Linked DNA regions of Prochlorococcus marinus XMU1411. Each later gene encodes a partner of the first gene's protein in a complex. Links are inferred from orthologs where the notes say so. Each region holds a gene or a part of one and is shown on either strand. Other genes may lie near its edges.

What was found. Proteins that work in one complex are often made in the same cells at the same time.
Region 2: the proteins of lpdA (region 1) and HA145_RS02105 are in contact, whole or in part, in a crystal structure (PDB 1EBD), measured with the Geobacillus stearothermophilus proteins. The link is inferred for Prochlorococcus marinus XMU1411 from one-to-one orthologs. Residues at the interface, in WP_049624544.1 of Geobacillus stearothermophilus: Pro340, Ser341, Asp344, Tyr345, Arg403, Asp406, Val408, Glu431, Ala432, Gly433, Asp438; in WP_033016211.1 of Geobacillus stearothermophilus: Ile130, Ala131, Met132, Pro133, Arg136, Arg140, Glu141, Asn155, Arg157.

The regions. Positions count from the first base shown.
Region 1 is NZ_JAAORI010000004.1:242,316-246,970, reverse strand. Bases 669-3,668 are described here. They hold lpdA (dihydrolipoyl dehydrogenase), read left to right. Parts: upstream 669-1,448; coding sequence 1,449-2,888; downstream 2,889-3,668. Other genes in these bases: trpC (indole-3-glycerol phosphate synthase TrpC), read left to right, coding at 2,901-3,668; HA145_RS07360 (TrmH family RNA methyltransferase), read left to right, coding at 669-1,456. In the rest of the region: murA (UDP-N-acetylglucosamine 1-carboxyvinyltransferase), read right to left, coding at 1-405; more of HA145_RS07360, read left to right, coding at 569-668; more of trpC, read left to right, coding at 3,669-3,788; HA145_RS07345 (hydantoin utilization protein A), read left to right, coding at 3,844-4,515; sodX (nickel-type superoxide dismutase maturation protease), read right to left, coding at 4,474-4,655. UniProt on the Escherichia coli protein: Lipoamide dehydrogenase is a component of the glycine cleavage system as well as of the alpha-ketoacid dehydrogenase complexes.
Region 2 is NZ_JAAORI010000003.1:73,370-77,060, reverse strand. What follows is about bases 829-3,691. They hold HA145_RS02105 (dihydrolipoamide acetyltransferase family protein), read right to left. Parts: upstream 3,013-3,691; coding sequence 1,645-3,012; downstream 829-1,644. Other genes in these bases: HA145_RS02100 (YlqD family protein), read right to left, coding at 3,231-3,674; queA (tRNA preQ1(34) S-adenosylmethionine ribosyltransferase-isomerase QueA), read right to left, coding at 829-1,638. Outside these bases: cysK (cysteine synthase A), read left to right, coding at 1-511; more of queA, read right to left, coding at 514-828.

The DNA of each region.
Region 1 (4,655 bases):
TATTGGCCTTGAACCAATATTGCACCCTCCAGGTAAAGGGACTTTAGCCTCTCCAAATTTACTTAATAGTGGACCGATACAAAAGAAACTTGCTCTTAGTCCATTAACAAGTTCATATGGAAGTTCTTTAATAGAAATATTTTGTGAATCTATCTCTAATTTATTGTTTTTTTCTATTATTTTAACCCCTAAATTTCTAAGAATATTAGCCATTTTTTCAATATCAGTAAGGCGAGGAACATTCTGAAGAACTATTCTTTCATTAGTTAGTAATGATGCGGCAAGCAAAACTAAGGCCGAATTCTTCGCACCACTTATTTCAACGATTCCATTTAATTTGCCTTGGCCAAAAATCTTTAAATTTTGTGATTTAAGATATGACGTCTTTTTGCTTACGCAAATCATTAAGACTTAATTTATTAGATTCATGATGACAAACGAAAATTAGTAAGTCCACCCTATGTAACGTCTTGAATATTAATTAAAAGTGAAAATGTATTTTTTTGATCTCTTGGGAAATAAAAATTTAATAAATAATTAATCAAAATATTTATGTAATTAAAATATAATTGATAACGAATTTTTCAAATTACTCATAGAAAATACTTTTTTAAAAATAACTAGTAAAAACAATAATCTAGTTAAAAGATTTAGATCTTTTAAAAGAGGATCCTCTCGCAAAGATAAAGATTATTTTTGTATAGAGGGTACTCATCTTATTGAGGAATTGCTGAGGTCTGGAAATTCTCCCTCCAAAATTTTAGTTACTGAAAAATGGCTAAAAAAGAACCCAATTCTTAGCAAAAAGTTTGATGAATCATTATTAACTTTGGTCTCAGAAGAGGTTTTAGCTTCAGCAATTTCAACAGTTAATCCAGATGGCATCGCAGCATTAGTAGAAATTTCATCGATACCTAATTATGAATTCAATAGTAAAGATGATTTTGTTCTTGTTCTAGATAGGATTCAAGATCCCGGGAATATGGGTAATCTTTTTAGAACTGCTTTAGCTGCTGGTGTTGATGCAATTTTTTTAGCTGGAGGTGCGCACCCATTAAGCCAAAAAGTATTAAGAGCATCAACTGGCGCGGTCTTTAATCTCCCATTTCAAAGATATGAGGGTACTGAAGAAGAAATAATAAATTCTTTATTAAAGTCTTTATCTGAATTATCAAATGAAGGATTTAAGATTTTTTCCACTAGTAGCTTTAATAAAAGCTCAAAAAAACATTCAAAACCATACTGGGAAATTGATTGGACTAAGTCTACTGCTTTGATTTTGGGTAATGAAGGTCAAGGCATTCATAAAAAAATTCAAGAAGCTTTTAATGAAACAATTACAATTCCGCATAGTGAGCTTGTAGAATCATTGAATGTGGCTTGTGTTGCAGTTCCGTTATTACTAGAACGAAAAAGAGTCGCATTCACATCTAATAAAAAAATAAAAAGTGACTGATTCAAGTTTTGATTTCGATTTAATCGTAATAGGAGCAGGATATGGAGGTTTTGATGCCGCTAAACATGCTGCTGGCAAGGGACTGAAAGTCGCAATAGTAGAATCTTCTGATATGGGAGGTACTTGTGTTAACAAGGGTTGTGTCCCATCTAAGGCTCTTTTGGCTGCAAGTGGAAAAGTTAGAGAAATAGCTGATTATGAACATTTAGCTAAATTTGGTATTCATGCTTCCCCAGTAAGGTTCGAGAGATCAAAAATTGCAGATCATGCAAATAATTTAGTTTTAAATGTTAGAGAAAATTTAACAAAAACTCTTAAAAGGAGTGGAGTTGAAATTATTTTGGGCATTGGCAGAATTGCAGGAAATCAAAAAGTAGGTGTAAGAGATAAAAACGGAATTGATAAAATTTTTACATCTAAGAATATCGTCATAGCAACTGGTTCTTCTCCTTTTGTGCCCCGTGGAATAACTTTGGATAATAGGACTGTATTTACTAGTGATGATGCGGTTAAACTTGAGTGGCTTCCAAGATGGATAGCAATTATTGGAAGCGGATATATAGGACTAGAATTTGCTGATGTTTATACCGCGCTTGGTTGTGAGGTAACCATGATAGAGGCTTTGGAAAATATTATGCCTACATTTGATCCAGACATCACTAAAATTGCCAAGAAGAATCTTATTCAAGCAAGAGATATAGACACAAAATCAAATGTCTTCGCAACAAAAATAACACCTGGATGTCCTGTAAAAATAGAACTGACAGATGCAAAATCTAAGGAAGTTGTAGAAACTTTAGAAGTTGACGCGGTACTAGTTGCAACTGGCAGAAGTCCTAATAGTAATAACCTAAATCTTGAGTCAGTTGGGATCGAAACTGTAAAAGGTTTCATTCCTGTAGATGATCAAATGAGAGTTAAGAATGGTAATAAAATAATACCTCACATTTGGGCTGTTGGAGATGTAACAGGCAAACTTATGCTTGCCCATACAGCTGCAGCGCAGGGTACTATTGCTGTTGATAATATTTGCGGCGGTAATGTCGAAATAAACTATAACAGTATCCCTGCAGCAACCTTTACTCACCCTGAGATAAGTTCAGTTGGTCTCTCTGAGGCTGAAGCTAAAGAGATATCTGTAAACGAAAATTTCACTTTGGGAGTCGTCAAAAGTTTCTTTAAGGCTAATTCAAAAGCATTGGCTGAATTGGAGAGTGATGGATTGCTAAAGTTGATTTTCAATAAAGATAATGGGAAAGTATTAGGTGCTCATATTTTTGGGTTACATGCAGCTGATTTAATTCAAGAAATTTCGAACGCTATTTCAAGGAACCAGGATGTAATTGAATTATCTAAAGAAGTTCATACTCATCCCACTCTTAGTGAGGTAGTTGAGGTCGCATACAAACAGGCGGCTTCTCAAATAAAATAATATCTAAAATTAATGGAGATAAGACGCAGGCCACCAAATCCAACAGTAAGGGTAGAAAACTTAGAATATGCTGTACCTCATAGAGAAGCACAAGCAAAAAATATTTTGGAAGAAATTGTATGGCACAAGGATATTGAAATTAAGAATTTTAAAAAAATAGTCTCTTTAGAAGATCTCATCAAAAAGATTGAAAAACTTCCTACTCCCAAAGATTTTTACAAAAATATCTTGGAGTCAAAAATAAAACCAGGAGTTATTGCTGAAATAAAAAAAGCTAGTCCGAGTAAAGGAGTTATTAGAAAAGATTTTAACCCTGAAAATATAGCAATTTGTTATGAAGGATTAGGTGCATCATGTATCTCAGTACTAACCGATAAAAGGTTTTTTCAAGGTAGTTATGAAATTCTCGAAACTGTAAGGAAATCAACTAATCTGCCTCTACTCTGCAAAGATTTTATTATTTCTGCTTATCAGATTTATAAAGCAAGGGTATCTGGTGCTGATGCAATATTATTAATCGCTGCGATTTTAAGTGATGATGATTTAATTTATTTAAAGAAAATAGCTGATAATTTAAAGATGAGTGTTCTTGTTGAAGTCCATAACTCTAATGAATTAGAAAGGATTCTAAAGTTAAAATCTTTTAATTTGATTGGAATAAATAATAGGGACTTAAAGACTTTTAAAACTGATTTAAAAACATCAAAAGAATTGATGCATACGTATGCAGATATATTTTTAAAACAAAATATTATTCCCATAAGTGAATCCGGAATTAATTGTGCCGAAGATTTAGAATCGCTTAGATCTATTGGAATCAAGGGAGTATTAATTGGTGAAACTTTTATGAGAGAAAGTGATATTGAACAATCGTTCAAGAAATTATTTAACTCAATTTAATATTGACTTCAAATCGTGCTATAAAATTGAATAAAAAGAGTTGTACTGAATATATATGCAGGCTGTAATTTTAACAGGTATAGTAGCAGGATTTGTGCATGTAGTTAGTGGCGCTGATCATCTAATTGCAATGGCACCAGCAGCTATTAATAATCCCCAAAAAGCTCTTAAAAATAGTTTCTCATGGGGCTTGGGACATTCTTCAGGAGTCCTCTTGTTAGCTTTTCTAGCGATTTTTATTAAGGATATTACGCCATTAAACAAATTTTCTAGTATTGCCGAATTCCTAGTTGGAATTTCACTTCTAATTGTTGGAGTATTTGCTATAAAAAATTCTTTTCAATTAAGTATCCACTCGCATTCCCATAAGCATGAGAATGGAATTGCCCATCGTCACTTTCACTTTCATGTTAAGGAACAAAAAAATAATAATAAGCACTCACATGCTTTGACTGGTTTAGGCTTGCTGCACGGTATAGCTGGAGGTTCACATTTTCTTGCAGTTCTTCCTGCTTTAGCACTACCTTTAACAAGCGCTTGCTTATATTTGATTTCATATTTGATTGGTTCACTCATAAGTATGAATCTTTTTACTTGTTTAATATCTTTTACCACCTTTAAAGCAAGTCAAAAATTTATTAAAAGATTAATAGCTTTAGCAGGAGGGCTTTCCTTTTCTTTGGGATTATTTTGGATTCAAAGAAGTGCTTCTGTTTTTTTGAATTAAAAAATTATTTAATTTAGGAATAATTAATTTAGAGGTGACAATCCCAATTATTTTTTCTTTATTGATTAATCCAAATTTATTACTATCTTCGCTAAATGCAATATTGTCGCCAATAACCTCAACGTTATTTTGATTTACTG
Region 2 (3,691 bases), on another replicon or contig:
TACTGGACCAGAAATCTGGGATGATTGCGATGGTGAAATTGATGTTTTAGTTGCAGGGGTTGGAACTGGCGGCACAATTACAGGAGTTTCAAGATACATTAAGCAAGAGAAGGGCAAGAATATTACTTCTGTAGCTGTAGAACCATCACACAGTCCTGTTATTACACAGACAATGAATGGAGAAGAGGTTAAATCTGGACCACATAAAATCCAAGGAATTGGAGCAGGATTTATTCCTAAGAACCTTGACTTATCAATTGTTGATAAGGTCGAACAAGTAACTAATGACGAATCAATTGAGATGGCTCTTAGGTTAGCTAAAGAGGAAGGTCTATTAGTAGGAATATCTTGTGGGGCTGCCGCTGCTGCTGCTGTTAGATTAGCTGAACAAGATGAGTATGCTGGGAAGACAATTGTAGTTGTTCTACCTGATTTAGCAGAGAGGTATTTATCATCAATTATGTTTACTGAAGTTCCAAGCGGAATCATTCAAGAACCAGTCAAAGCCTAAATCTATTTTTTCTCCAGTATTGAATCTGGTGAAATATACATTGCATCGCCATAAGAGAAGAATCTAAATTTTTCTTTTATGGCTTTCTTATACAGATCTAATAATCTTTCTCTACCAATCATTGCACTTACTAAAAGTAATAATGAACTTTTAGGGAGATGAAAATTAGTTAATAATCCATCAACTACCTTAAATTTATAACCTGGCTTAATTACTAAATCTACGTATTTAGCTATGGGAATAAAGTCATTAATTTCGTGAGAATAACAACTTTCAAGAGCTCTTACGCTAGTTGTACCAATAGCAATTATTTTTCTATCTGTTTTCTTTATTCTTTTTATTTCCTCCACTACTTCCTTATTAACACTTACCCATTCTTTGTGAAGTTTTAAGTTACTTAAATCTTCTTGATCAATTGGTTTGAATGTTCCATAACCCACGTGCAAAGTTATCGGTAAGATTATTACGCCTTTTTTTTTTAGATTGGAAATAAGACTTTTGCTTAAGTGTAAACCAGCTGTTGGTGCAGCAACTGCCCCCGGATTTGTTGCATACTCAGTTTGATAACTTTTCTCATGAAAAGATTCTTCTTCGGAATTTTTTATATAAGGAGGAAGAGGGATTTCCCCATATTTATCAAGAAGTTCATTCATTGAATTGAGACAAGTTATATTTCCAGGAAATTTAATAAATCTCCCTCCAGTTTCTTCATCAACTCCATCAACAATTAAATAAATATCTTGTGCTATTGGAGATTTTAATTTTAATTTTCTATTTATTTTTAACTTTTTTGCTGGCTTTGCCAAACATAACCAAACACATTCATGGGATCTTTCTAAAACTAATAATTCGACTAATGTCTTATTTTCTAATTCAACCTTTAACCTAGCTTTCATAACTTTAGTATTATTTACAATTACAAGATCCCCTTCTCTAAATTCATCTAAAAGATTCTTGGTAAATTTATTAGTTAAACAGTCTTCTTCTAAAAAACTATTTCTAACTATCATCAATCTTGATTCATGCCTAATTGCAGAAGGTTTACTAGCAATTAATGAAGGATCAAGTAAATAATCATAAGCTTCAAGCTTATAATCTCTTTCTTCATTATTAATTTGAGAAATCAATTAAATTTAGGAGACAAGAGTCTCTGGCTCATCTTCAATTAGGGAAGCCAAGTCTTTTAAGAATGAAGCTCCATCAGCTCCATATATCACTCTATGATCAGCTGTTAGATTTACTTGCATTATTTTTTTTACAGATATTGAACCATCACTATTAGCAACAACGGTTGGTTTCGATGATGCTATAGCTAAAATAGCACCGGTACCTGGAGGAAGAATTGCGTCAAATCTATCAACTCCAAACATCCCAAGGTTAGATAAAGTGAAGGTTCCCGTTGAGTATTCATCAGGTTCTAATTGTTTTGATCTTGATCTTTTTACGAGATCTTTCCATTCCCTAGACAATTCAAATAAATCAGTATTGCATGGTTCTTTTAAAACTGGAGTTATTAGTCCACCATCTTCCATCGCAACAGCAACAGCAATATTTATATTTTCTGGATAAGAAATTCCATTCTCTGAAAAACTTGAATTAACTTGAGGATGTTTCTTTAGTGTCTTTGCAACTGCCTTTACTAGTAAAGCAGTCATAGTAACTCCGTTCTGTTTTACTTTTTTGTAGAAATTATCTAATTTATCTGTGTTAATGGAATAACCCACCCTAAAACATGGCACATCTAAACTAGATTCCATATTTTTATTTACCGCTTTTTGAAGAGTATTAAATTGAACTGTTTCTCCGGGATTACCAAAACTATTTCCTGAAGTTTCTGGCTTACTTTCAACTCCCAAATTTGCACCAGGTATACTTGCAGGAGAACCACCTTCACCTATCCATGGTATAGAGACTGGTTGGCCATTAGCTTTTAAAATATCATCGGCTTGAATCCTTCCGTGAGGTCCGGATCCATGAACCTTTGCTAAATCAACACCCATTTGAGAGGCAAGTTTTTTAGCTCTTGGAGATGCAATCACCCTCGAAGAAACATTGCTCGTAGCAGCATTTATTTGATCACTATTAAAAGATGAGGCTGCCTTTTCACTCATTAATACGACTTCTTTTTCTTGTTTTTCAACAATTTCACTTTGAACCAGAGGTTTTTCTTTAGTTTTATTGCTTACCAATTCAAGTTGATCCGAACTAGAAACTTCGGGTTGATTTCCTTTATTTTGTTCTTGAACAGAAGCTATCTCATCCTCATTTTCTACAATAAGACCGATAGTCTCTCCTACTGGTGCAGTGCTGCCAGCAGGCATTAAAACAGCCGCAAGATATCCATCTTGAAAAGATTCAACATCCATATCTGCTTTGTCAGATTCAACAACCAAGACAGATTCACCTCTTTCAACTTTATCTCCTGGATTTTTCAACCATTCCACAATCTTGCCCTCCGTCATAGTAGAACTCAAGGCAGGCATGAATATTTCGTGAGACATAAGAAAATTGTTATTGCATAAGTTTCAAGGGATTTCTACCAAACTTCCTAAAGTTTTTATGGTTAAGAAGCCTTTAAACTCTTGTTTTAATTATACGAAATCATGTTCACAGTGGGAACTCTTAAAACTTAAGAAAGTAATAATTTAGATCGATTAGAATTTAAAACTTTTCGAAATTAAGATTTACTTATATTTATCAAAAATACTAAATCTTCTCTTTAATTATTATCTATAGATTGAATAACTCCATCCTTTACCGTAATCGATACTTGCATTTTTTCAATAAGATTGTCTCCCACAGTGACATCACAGAAACTATCCACTTGCCCTTGATCAACAATTTCGTCCATTTTTAATTCGCGAACTTGACTCTGTTGTTGTAAGAGATTTCTTTTTTGTTCTTCAATTTCATTTCGTTTTGCTGCGACTTGTTGTTGCACCTGACTAACCTGTTCTTGAACCCTTGGATCTAGGGGATTAACCGATTGGGATCTAATATTGTTTACTATTTGCTGCCCCTCTTGCTCCAGTTGCGATAATTGCTGATCAATGTTTGAAATTGCTTTACTTAATTCTTTTTCAGCATCTTCCTTCCAAGTTGGTGTAACTACAGCTTTAATAGCTATTGAGCGCTTTATAGATATTGAGTTTTTTGTTTCCATAAAAAATTAAATTACCT